3 regions of the Lactobacillus johnsonii genome follow, and region 3 is predicted to be linked to each of the others. Evidence: predicted binding sites of a transcription regulator. Region 3 holds the regulator's gene; each other region holds the start of a gene.
The links. Region 3 encodes Rex, which represses fermentation and respiration genes when NADH is low (regulators of the CRP and FNR family bind a similar motif). Its sites were predicted from a motif close to TTGTGAANTANTTCACAA; they were not measured.

Region 1 (4,290 bases), 820 kb from region 3:
TAATTGAAAATGGTGATACTTCTGAACCAGTTCCTGAAGTAGTTGGAATACATACTAATTGGATAGCATTATATTTTGGAAATCTTACTGTTCTTTTTCTAATATCTAAAAATTTTGAATAAGCATCTTCAAAACTCATATCTGGATTTTCGTAGAATAATCGCATTGCCTTAGCAGCATCCATTACAGATCCACCACCAATAGCAATCACGACATCCGGCTTAAAGATATTCATTCGGTGAACACCGTCAGCAATTATATCAGTATCCGGATCCTTAGTTACTGCTTGAAAGACTTCATAGCTCTTTTTACCACGACGTTGACTAATAATATCAGTAATTTCATTAATGTATTTGCTGGCTACACCTTCATCAGTCACAATGAAGAATCTTTCAACATCAGGCATGTGCTTTAAATAATTTGCTGCATTATGTTCAAAATATGTCTTCTTTGGAACCTTGATCCATTGCATATTATCACGACGTTTTGCAACTGTCTTAATGTTAAGCAGGTCTCTAGCACCAATATTATGTGAAAAAGTATTAGCACCATATGAACCGGTCCCTAAAGTAAGGGAAGGAAGCATATTGTTGTACAAGTCACCAACACCACCAACTGAAGCTGGAGAGTTAACCAAAATACGGCATGCATCCATTTTCATTGAAAACTCATCAATTACTTTTTCATCTTGAGAATGAACCCCCGCAGTATGGCCGCGTCCACCATAATTTAGAAGGTCGGTACAAATCTTATAGGCATCTTCATGACCCTTAGCTTTATACATGGTAAATACAGGAGAAAGCTTTTCAGCAGATAAAGGATACTTTTTACCCACACCCTTGTATTCGGCAATAATTACCTTAGTATCTTCTGGTACATCTACTCCACATAATTTTGCAATTTGATAAGCCGAACGACCAGCAACTGGACCAGCAACAGTTCCTCTCTTAGGATCAATGAATTTTTCTTCGAACTTCTTAATTTCATCTGGTTTTAAGAAATAACAATTCCAAGACTTAAATTCATCTTTTACTTCGTTATAGATATCCTCATCAACTACTACAGAATTTTCGGAGGAACAAATCATACCATTATCAAAAGTCTTGGAGAGAACAATATCGTAAACGGATTCTGGAATATTGGCGGTCTTTTCAATATATGAGGGACCATTACCTGGACCAACACCGATTGCAGGCTTACCAGATGAATAAGCAGCCTTAACCATTCCAGGACCACCAGTAGCTAAAATTGTTTGAACATTTGGATGATTCATTAATGTACTAGTTGCTTCAAGACTTGGATATTCAATCCATTGAATTGCGTCTTTAGGAGCACCAGCTTTAATTGCTGCTTCTCGAATAATTTCACCAGTTTTTACACAACTCTTTTGTGCTTGTGGGTGGAAGCCAAAAATAATAGCATTTCTAGTTTTTAAAGCAAGCATAGCTTTAAAAATTACAGTTGAGGTTGGGTTAGTAACGGGAGTTACTCCAGCAATTACGCCTTTAGGTTCTGCAATTTTAACTAATTGTTTTTCTTTATCTTCTTCAATAACACCAACAGTTTTTTCATGACGAAGACTATTCCAAATGTTTTCACTGGCAAACATATTTTTAATAGTCTTATCTTCTACTACTCCACGACCAGTTTCTTCAACAGCCATTTTTGCAAGTAAATAACTATTCTGTTCCCCTGCACTTGCGATAGCTTCACAAATTTTATCAACTTGTTCTTGATCAAAATTGGCCATCTCATCTAAAGCAACATGGGCTTTTTCTACATAGCCATCAATCATTTTATTTACATCAATTGCTTTTTCTTCTTTTGTCGCCTTTTTATCTTGCACCATTTAATTGGGCCTCCTACTCGGAAATCTAGGCATATTTTTTTGAACAATGACAGTATAGTCCTTATATCCAACACTTGTAAATGACTTTGTGCATCTTTTTACAAATTCACAATATGATAAAAAGTAAGAAATAAGTGCTTTCAATAATGTTATCGGTTACATTTTTTATAATATTGAAAAATATTTCACAAAAATATCAAGTAATTTTTTTATTCATAATCTTATAAAAAATCTTAAACACTATACGTTTTATCAGTTATTATAGATTTTTATGTTAAAATTTTAATAAACTATGAAAGGAGTTTTATATTTTAATGTCAAAAAATAGCTCAGAATCATCTGAGGTTAAAACTATGAAACGGAGTTTGACAAATGCCCATATTCAACTAATTGCATTAGGGGGAACAATTGGAACAGGACTATTTCTAGGAGTTGGAAATAGTATTGAGCTAGCTGGTCCTGCAGTAATTTTCATCTATTGCTTAGTTGGATTCTTTCTTTTTCTGTTAATGAGAGCACTCGGAGAACTGATACTTTCAGATATTAAGAAAAATACCTATATTGATTTTATTTCAGAATACTTAGGAAAAAGTATTGGAACAACAACAGGATATTTATATTGGTTCAGTTGGTTGACTCTCGCTATGGCAGAAATTACTGCCCTAGGAATTTATTTTCAATATTGGTGGCCCAACCTGCAAAGTTGGATTCCCGGATTAATTACTTTATTAGTACTATTAGGTATTAATCTAATTTCAGCACGGGTATTTGGAAACTTAGAATTTAGTTTTGCAATTATTAAAATTGTAACAATTATTGCATTTGTTATTCTTGTCTTCTACCTATTAATTACAAATTCTTCAACAAAGTATGGGCATGTTAGCTGGAATAACATGATGATTGATGGCGGTATTTTCGCCAAAGGTCCTAAAGGTTTTTTATTAGGTTTTCAAATGGTAATCTTTAGTTTCATCGGTGTTGAGTTAATTGGTTTAACTGCTGCTGAAGCAAAAGAACCAAAGAAAACTATTACACGGGCTATTGACCAACTGCCTGTTCGAATTATTTTATTTTATGTGCTTGCAATTCTAAGTATCTTATTAGCAATTCCTTGGACAAAGGTTTCAACTTCAAGTTCACCATTCGTTCAAGCATTAGGTGCAACAGGAATTAAAAATGCAGGTTCAATAATTAACTTTGTTGTTATAAGTGCAGCCATTTCATCAACTAATAGCTTTATCTATAGTGCGGGCCGTCTATTATTTTCAATAAATTACAATGGTAAAAACAAAATCAGTAAGCATTTAGGTAAGTTGGATCATCGACAATTACCTAAAAATGCTTTAGTATTCTCAACAGTTTTAATTGCATTAGCACCTCTTTTAAATCTCTTTTTAAAGGATGCTTTTACCTTTATTTCTGCCACTGCAACGAGTATGTTTTTATTAATTTGGTCAATTATGATCGTGACTCATATGACTTACCGTAAAAAGACACCAAAGAATGAACTTCCAACATTTAGAATGCCGTTATATCCAATATCAGATATAGCAGTACTAATATTTTTTATAGCAATGATTATTGTGTTACTAATATTTCCAAATTATCGAATTCCAATGATAAGTGCAGGAATAATTTTTACAGTTTTAGTATGTCTAACTCACTTTATACAGAAAAAAAGTAATTAATATTAAATCCTCTAGTTAAGAAAACTAGAGGATTTTTTCATGAAAAATAATAACTATACAAAAAAGGAAGAACAAAGATAATTCTTCATTCTTCCTTTAACTCATCACTTTACTCCGGCTGTCAGACTCGAACTGACGACAACCTGATTAACAGTCAGGTGCTCTACCAACTGAGCTAAGCCGGAATATTAAAAAAGAGCACGGCGACTGCCTACCCTCGCAGGCAGTTTCCCACCAACTACTCTCGGCGTTAAGAAGCTTAACTTCTGTGTTCGGCATGGGAACAGGTGTATCCTTCTTGCCATCGCCACCGTACTCTTTCTGAGCTTTTACACTCAAAACTGAATATAATCTCTAGCCTTTAAACCTTTGAGCTTTGGTCAAGTGCTCGACTGATTAGTACTAGTCCGCTCCACATATCGCTATGCTTCCACTCCTAGCCTATCTACCTCATCGTCTTTAAGGTGTCTTACTGCTTTCGCATCGGAAATCTCATCTTGAGGGGGGCTTCGCACTTAGATGCTTTCAGCGCTTATCCCTTCCATACATAGCTACCCAGCGATGCCTTTGGCAAGACAACTGGTACACCAGCGGTATGTCCATCCCGGTCCTCTCGTACTAAGGACAGCTCCTCTCAAATTTCCTACGCCCACGACGGATAGGGACCGAACTGTCTCACGACGTTCTGAACCCAGCTCGCGTGCCGCTTTAATGGGCGAACAGCCCAACCCTTGGGACCGACTTCAGCCCCAG
Region 2 (4,290 bases), 530 kb from region 3:
TGTCAGAGAGATATACCATCGGAGAAGCAGCAAAGAAATTACAAGTGAGTACACGGACTTTAAGGTTTTATGAGGAAAAAGATCTAGTGAGGCCAGCTTATACTGAAGAAAATGGCTATCGTTTTTATGAAAAAGATCAGATAAGACAACTTGAATTAATTCTTTTTCTAAAAGAATTGGGATTTTCATTGAAGCAGATAAAAATGCTCATTCAAGATGAGCATGGGAATCAGTCAGTGGAGTTATTGCTTAAAGAACAATACCAGGAGAATCAGCGGAAAATTGAGGAGATAAGTAAGAAACAAGCACAAATAAAACATTTGCAAAAAATAAAGTTGTCGCGTGCTGTATTAACCAATCACTCTGGCATTACAGATATTACGAGAAAAGAAAATAGACTTTCAGCTTTAAGAGATAAGATGTTAGTTTTTGGAGGGCTTTTGTCAATAATTGAAATATTAGGGATCGGCATAGCATTTTATTTATATCATCTAAACCAGATAACTAGCTTTGTAATTGAAGTTCTTGCACTAGTAGTTATTATTTTTATGATGGCATTGGGATTGTCGCGATATTACTATGACCATGTTGAATATGTTTGTCCTAATTGCGGAGATGTATTTATTCCATCGTTCCTGGCATTTAATTTAGCCCCGCATACGCCTAAGTTTAGAAAATTGACTTGTCCAAAATGCGGTAAAAGATCTTATTGTTTGGAAATTAGTAGAGAGTAAAAACAATATTTAAAATTGACAGAAAATTTTTTGATTAACCAAAAAAGCCCGTGCATCAGCACGAGCTTTTCTCTTGAGTTTCAATCTATTTAAAATTCAATACCCATAAGAAGATGATAAATACTACAAACAGTACCCACATCATTGGGCTAACTTCTTTACCACGCTTTGCAGAAACCATACAAATTGGGTAAGTAATCATTCCTAATGCCAAACCGTCGGAAATTGAGTAAGTAAGAGGCATACCAAGTAAGATTAAAAATGCAGGTACGGCAATTTCTAACTTGTTCCAGTGAATATGTGCGGTATTTTGTGCCATTAAAACTCCGACGATAATTAACGCAGGAGCAGTTACTTGTGTAGTAAAGACACCAAGTAGTGGACTAAAAATCATTGAGATCAAGAAGAAAATGGCTACAAAGACAGCAGTTAAACCAGAACGACCACCAACAGCAATACCAGCACTTGATTCAACAAAGGCACCAACTGGTGAAGTACCGAAGATTGAACCAAACATCATAGCAGTTGAGTCAGCAGCTAATGCTTTACCGACACGTGGCATTTTATTATTTTTCATAAAGCCAGCTTGTTGAGCAAGACCGATTAAAGTACCGGCAGTATCAAAGAATGTAACAAGTAAGAAAGTTAAAACAACAACCCACATCTGCAAAGAGTTAATATCTTTAACGTGGAAGATTGCTTGACCAAAAGTTGGAGCTAAGCTTGGTGCTAAAGAGATAAACTTATGAGGAACGGCAATTTGACCGGTACAAATTCCAAAGATTGATGCGGCAATCATTCCAATAAAAATAGCACCTGGAACGCCTAAGATCATCAAGATTACCGTAACAATTAAACCAAAAATAGTAATCCAAACGAGTGGATTATGAAGTGATCCTAAACCAACTAAAGTTGATTTATTAGCAACGATTAAGCCACCGTTTTGTAATCCAAGAAAGGCGATAAATAAACCAATACCAGAAGAAATGGCAAATTTTAAGTCTGAAGGAATTGAATCAATAATCTTTTCTCTTAGCTTAAATAAGGTAATTAAAATAAAGATAATTGATGCAACAAAAACACTGGCCAAAGCAGTTTCCCAGGATACTTTCATGCCAATACATACTGTGTAAGCAAAGAACGCGTTAATACCTAAGGCAGGTGCTTCACCGATCGGGTAGTTGGCAACAATTCCCATGATTGCTGTACCAAGAGCAGCTGCTAAAGCAGTAGCGGTAAAGACAGCGCCGGTATTCATTCCACTAGCACCAAGAACGCTAGGGTTAACGAAAAGAATATATGACATACTAATAAAAGTAGTTAACCCAGCAATAAATTCAGTTCTAACATTAGTTCCTAACTTTTCTAAATGAAAGTAGTTTTTTATAAAATTCATTTTGTCCTCCAGACATAATGTTCGTTTTTAAGCTTTAAATAAGCAACTTTTATAGTGTAGCATTCCCATAAATAAATGTAAACGCGAATTTTAGCGATGAAAGGTTGTAAAAACTTTCTGAAAGTAAATCTTATAAGAGATAGTGAATTATTTCGTAAGGGCTATTAGTTACTCATTTAAAAAAATAGTCTTAAAATTAAAGTGTAAAGAAACATGCGTTATAAAATTTGGAGGAATGTACGATGACAACTTACTATAAGGGCTTTCCACAAAGTACAAGAGAAGAAAAGTTACATATGGTTAACTTAGATGAACTGGAAAATGAGGCAAAATATGTGATGCCAGAAGCTGCTTATTACTATGTAGCTAGTGGTGCTGAAAATGAATGGACTTGGCGAAATAACACTCAAGCATTTAATCATTTTCAAATAGTTCCTCGAGCTTTGACTGGAATGCAAAACCCTGAACTTAATACTGAGTTTTTAGGGATGAAGTTAAAGACCCCGGTTATGATTTGTCCAATTGCATGCCACGGTATTGCAAACGCTGAAGCAGAAATTGATACTGCAAAAGGTGCAAAAGCTGCTGGGGCCTTATTTGCGATGAGTACCTATGCAAATAAGAGTGTACAAGAAGTACAAAGTGCAGTAGGGGATTCTCCTAGATTTATGCAACTATATTTAAGCAAAAACTGGGACTTTAATAAGATGGTAATTGAAGAATCAGTTAAAGCAGGTTTTACGGGATTTTTCCTAACAGTAGATGCTTTAGTTAGTGGCTATCGTGAAGCTAACTTACGAACTAACTTTACTTATCCGGTACCGTTGGCTTTCTTTAATGAATGGAACGGTGGAAAGGGTGAAGGACAAAGCGTTGCACAAATGTATGCTTCATCGGCTCAAAATATTGGACCAGATGATATTCGTAAAATAAAGGAAATTGCTGATGTTCCTGTAATTGTTAAAGGAGTTGAATGTGCTGAAGATGCTATGCTTGCTATTGGGGCTGGAGCAGATGGGATCGTAGTTTCTAATCATGGCGGACGTGAAGTAGATGGCGCTCCTGCGACGATTGATGTTTTACCTGAAATTGCTAAGGCAGTAAGAAGCTCAAATCATCGTGTTCCAATTATTCTTGATGGCGGCGTTCGTCGCGGCTCTCATGTCTTTAAAGCATTAGCATTAGGTGCAGACTTAGTCGGTATTGGCCGCCCATTCTTATATGGCTTAGCACTTGGTGGTGCACAAGGTGTTCAATCAGTTATTGAGCAATTAAATAAGGAATTATTGATTGATATGCAATTAACCGGCTGTAAGACAATTGAAGATATTAAACATGCTAAGATTGATCATATTAATTACAGTGCTGACTGGGGCATTTCTTCAACGAGCAGAAGTGTGATGAAACCATATCCTGTTACTAAGGAAAATCAGTTAACAGGTGAAGCAGCTGATGCTGTAAGTGGTGCATCAAGACATTGATTGTTAGGATTAAAAAATAAAAACTGCGATCCATATTGGACCGCAGTTTTGCTTTATTTAACTAAATTAGGTTTCCAGTCGTCTTCAAGTTTACCCATTTCTTTGAGCTTAGCCACAATTTGATTTAGGACTTCTTGACGATCTTCTTCACTTGCCATGAAATCAAGTTTATCACCATCAATAGTCATTTTTGGTGAATAGTCATACTTCTCATACCAAGGTTTGTAATAACGAAGTAGACGCTTGTAGTAATCTTCTAGAGTCGGATCATAACTCAATTGTTCATAGTTACGACCACGTTTTTGAATTCTCTTGAGCATTGTATCATATGAGACATCGATATGAACCAGGAGATCAGGATTCTTCTTAGGCATCCGATCTAGTTCACTCATCATATTGTGCAAGAGCTCATAGTAAGTATCGACTTCTTCTGGAGTAGCACGCCCAATATCTGCATTCATTTGGAAGAAAAGAGCATCTTCGTAGATAGAACGGTCAAGTACATTATTATCATCAGTTAAGGCTGACTTAATACTCCGAAAACGAGTATTTAAGAAATAAACTTGCAGTAAAAAGGCATACTTTTTAGGGTTTTCATAGAATAATGGCAAAACAGGATTGTCATCTACACTTTCATAAAAGGGATTAGTACCCAAATATTTAGATAAGATACCTGTTA
Region 3 (4,290 bases):
AAGTCGTATGCAAGCTGGTCATAGCGCTTGAGCAGGTCTTCATCTTCAGGATGTTCAGCAATTTGTTCCTGCATTTTGGTAATGCGTTTATTTTTTTCAATTAAATTATCAAACACAGTAAGCATTTCATCCCAGATAGTCTTGTTTTCATCAAGGGCATTTTCCTGGGCAATGTAGCCGACTTTTAATCCCTTATTAATGGTAAATTGGCCGCTAGTTGGTTCTTGCTGACCAGTCATAATCTTTAATAAGGTAGTTTTTCCAGCTCCGTTAGGACCAACCAGACCAATTCTGGCATTATCAGGAACAGAAAAAGAAATGTTACTGAAAATAGTATTGCCTCCAAAACGTTGTTCGAGGTCTTGAGCTTGTGCAATAATCATAATAATTTTCTCCTAGAGCTTATTTTAACATAGCAAATGTTTTAAATTTTATGAAAATATTATCTTCGCAAATTGCAATAATAAATTGAACACTTTTAGTTAAGCTGCTTGATAGATTAGATCTAATTCTCTTTCAAAGATTTCATCTGGTGTATGATAGGCCAGTATCTTTCTTGGCAAAGAATTGCACCAGGTTTCAATATTAATGATGTCTTGTAAAGAATAGTTAGCTATTGCTTCTCCCTTAGGAATGAATCTGCGAATAAGACCATTGTGTCTTTCAACTGTTCCCTTATCACAAGAAGTGTAAGGATGGGCACATAGTAAACCAGTGTATTGGATACTTTTTCTAGGTTGGAAAGATCTGCAAACTCTGAGCCATTATCAGTGGTAATGGTTTTAAAAATATCATTCCAATGTTCGCTGTATTGCCTTTGGAGTTCTTTAAAGGCCTGCATGACACTGACAGAAGTCTTGTCAGGAATACGAAGAATTAAAAACTCACGACTCATACGCTCAGATAAGGTTAGCAGTACCTCATCATCTTTGCTCTTATGTCCGAGAACTAAATCGCATTCCCAATGACCGAATTCATTACGTTTATTGATCTCTTTAGGACGTTCTTCAATGCTTCTGCCAAGTTTTTTCTTATTTTTGCGAATACGATGAAGCTTAGTATTGCGTTTAAGCTTCTCTGGCAAGTCGTAATTATAAATTCCTAATAAGCCTTGATCAACGTAATTATAAAGAGTTTTGGTGCAGACAACATCGCTGCTAGCGAATTCGCCAACAGCAGTAGCACGATTACTGCACACATCAAGCGACCAGCCATCTTTAAAAAAATGCTTGTGGACATAGCGCATGAATTGAGCTTTCCTGAGAAAGTCTGATTTGCGCCCACAATTTTTACGATGAGCTTTATATGCATCATGCCCTTGAGTAGCCTTATATTTTTTGACTTTACCATGATACAGTTTTACAGTGCCACGCTTAACCTCATAGCTGATAGTAGAAGGAGAACAGTTAAGTTCACGGGCAATTGCACGCAAAGAATAGCCATCTTTCAAACGCAATTGAATAATAACTCGCTCTTCAAATGATAAATGCTTGCCTTTAACGTGCTGGTTCATGGTAGAATGTAAAGAGTCCATTTTGACCTCCAATAGAAAGTTTTTGTGGTTATTAACATTCTATCAAACAGGTCCGAATGGACTTTTTATTTTTTATCAAGTGTTCAATTTAATTTTACAATCAGCGAAAATATTATCTTTGTGAAAATTGTTTCTTGATTTATCCTTGAAGAATGCCTATTATTAGTTTGATTAGTAAATATTTCACATTTTTATTTTATGAAAGAAAGAGGCCTCTCATGGATGAAATTAAGATTCCTAAGGCTACCGCTAGACGCTTGCCACTTTATTACCGCTATTTGATATTTTTGAATGATGAAGGAAAAGAAAAAGTATCTTCAACTGAACTTGCTGAAGCTGTTCAGGTAGACAGTGCTTCAATTCGTCGAGACTTTTCTTATTTTGGTGCTTTAGGTAAGCGTGGATACGGTTATGACGTTAAGAACTTACTTAATTTCTTTAAAAAGATTTTAAATCAAGATACCTTGACCAATGTTGCCTTGGTTGGTGTTGGTAACATGGGTCATGCGCTTTTAAATTATAACTTTAAGCGTACTAATAATATCAGAATTAGTGCCGCTTTTGACATTAATCCTGAAATTACTGGGACAATTATGTCAGGTGTGCCCGTTTATGACATGAGTGAGATGAAGAAGCAATTGCGTGAACAACAGATTACCATTGCTATTCTCTGTGTTCCCCAAACTGCCGCCCAAAAGACAGCTAATGAAATGTTTGATGCTGGAATTAAGGGAATTATGAACTTCACGCCGCTTCGTTTATCTGCTCCATCTAGTGTTCGGGTTCAAAATGTTGACTTAGCAACTGAACTGCAAACTTTAATTTACTTTTTGGACTCAGATAAAGATAAGAACAAAAAATAATTTACTATAATATAGTCCTTTTGCACAAGTTTAGGTAGGCTTGTGTATTTTTTATGCGCTTTTATTTGTAATTAAAGAGAAAATAATTTTAAGATAGATGAGCGTAGAAAAATTAATGAGATAGAAATCAGGTAGATAAAATGATTAAAAAACTTGCAGTATACTGTGGTGCCAGGGCTGGTAATCGTCCTGAATACATTAAGGCTGCCTATAATTTTGGTAAGAAAATGGCCGACCACCAAATTGAATTAGTTTATGGTGGCGGAAAGTTCGGCTTAATGCGGGCAGTTGCAGACGGTGTTTTAGAAAATGGTGGTATCGTCCACGGCATTATTACTGAAGAATTAAAAGATCGCGGAGCTTCTTATGATAAAGTACAGGATTTCCGTGTGGTTCCCAATATGGATAAGCGAAAAGATACCATGATGAATCTAGCAGATGGAATGGTAGCTTTACCTGGAAGTATTGGAACTTTAGAAGAAATAAGTCAGGCTATTTCTTGGACTGCAATTGGTGACAATACTAAGCCCGTAGCTTTTTATAATTATGAAGGTTTCTATGATTATTTAGATAAACTCCTTAAGCGGATGAATCAAGATGATTTTTTAGAGAATATCTATTTAGACGCAATTTATTTTGGAACTGATTTTGATAAAATTCTACAGTTTATGGAAGACTATCAAGCACCTGCTTATCGGAAGTATTAATAAAAGATCGACTAAAGTAGAGAAAAAGTATGAAATTAAGACTGTTTTAGGCGCTCAAGTAGAAGATATTATTGAAAAAGATGCACCAGATTGCATTTTAATTGGACCGCAAATTAAATACATGGAAGATCAACTTAAGGCGGATGCAAATAAGCACGATATACCCTTAGAAGCAATTGGGATGCAAGATTATGGCACAATGAATGGTAAAAATGTAATTGCCCAAGCTGAGCGATTACTAGGATAAAAACTGGTAGAAGTATGAAACAAAATCCCTCTCTTGATTCATACTTCTTTTTTTGACCACTTAGAACTATAAAATGACCGCTTAGTTAACTTCACTAGATTTTAATCTTACATTCATGTTTAATATAATTATCGAAAATGAAACAAGGAAGTGAGAATTGTGAAAGTTAAGCTTGAACTTGATCCGGATCAGAAGGAAACAGAAATAACCATTCATGCTGGTCAGTTAACACCTGAAATAGAAAGAATTTATCAACAACTTCAAATGGATTCAGATCATCCTGACCAAATTGAAGGAATGATGGACAACACTTCCTACTATTTAAGTATTAATGATATTTTGTTTTTTGAAACAGATGCTAAGCAAGTAATGGCGCACACGACTAGGAATGCATATTTTGTTAAATATAAATTATATGAATTAGAAAACTTATTAGGTGGACAGTTCATGCGAATATCAAAATCGACAATTTTAAATTTAGATCAGATTTATGCTATTACTAAATCGATCTCTAATTGTCAGATTAAATTTCATGATTCATATAAGACAGTCTATGTTTCTAGACGATATTATCGAGATTTAAATGATAGATTAAAAGAGAGAAGGGCATTATCATGAGAAAGGCCAGTTTTGGAAGGATTCTTTGGGGCTTAGGCCTGCTTGCAGCAGCAGCGTTTTTAGTGTTAGACCAGTTGCATTTAATTCCAGTAGAGTTAGGATTCTGGACAATTTTTTGGACTGTAGTATTTGCGGCAACATTAATTACTTCCTTAATTAATAGAAGTTTAGGTGGAACAATTTTTTCAATTGCATTTTTATTAATTATCTATGCAAAGCCTCTTCACATTGAAAGTATTGTTCCTTGGACAGTGCTTTTAGCAGCATTTTTAGTTTGGGGAGGTTTAAGATTAATCTTCAAAAAAAGTTGGAAGCCAACTG

Region 1: the regulator Rex is predicted to act here: its motif matches at 2,023-2,040, upstream of adhE (bifunctional acetaldehyde-CoA/alcohol dehydrogenase).
Region 2: the regulator Rex is predicted to act here: its motif matches at 2,271-2,288, upstream of H0I41_RS09145 (alpha-hydroxy-acid oxidizing protein).

The regions. Positions count from the first base shown of each region.
Region 1 is NZ_CP059055.1:1,607,329-1,611,618, forward strand. It holds gene adhE (bifunctional acetaldehyde-CoA/alcohol dehydrogenase) at 1-1,849, opposite strand, end outside; gene H0I41_RS07655 (amino acid permease) at 2,164-3,537, shown strand; tRNA gene H0I41_RS07660 (tRNA-Asn) at 3,650-3,722, opposite strand; rRNA gene rrf (5S ribosomal RNA) at 3,736-3,852, opposite strand; rRNA gene H0I41_RS07670 (23S ribosomal RNA) at 3,914-4,290, opposite strand, start outside.
Region 2 is NZ_CP059055.1:1,896,743-1,901,032, reverse strand. It holds gene H0I41_RS09155 (MerR family transcriptional regulator) at 1-734, shown strand, start outside; gene H0I41_RS09150 (NCS2 family permease) at 820-2,130, opposite strand; gene H0I41_RS09145 (alpha-hydroxy-acid oxidizing protein) at 2,373-3,611, shown strand; gene H0I41_RS09140 (deoxynucleoside kinase) at 3,665-4,290, opposite strand, start outside.
Region 3 is NZ_CP059055.1:474,073-478,362, forward strand. It holds gene H0I41_RS02220 (ABC-F family ATP-binding cassette domain-containing protein) at 1-383, opposite strand, end outside; partial or broken gene H0I41_RS02225 (IS30-like element ISLjo1 family transposase) at 483-1,534, opposite strand; gene H0I41_RS02230 (redox-sensing transcriptional repressor Rex) at 1,753-2,397, shown strand; gene H0I41_RS02235 (LOG family protein) at 2,538-3,104, shown strand; gene H0I41_RS02240 (PTS sugar transporter subunit IIB) at 3,046-3,351, shown strand; gene H0I41_RS02245 (LytTR family DNA-binding domain-containing protein) at 3,511-3,969, shown strand; gene H0I41_RS02250 (LiaF transmembrane domain-containing protein) at 3,966-4,290, shown strand, end outside.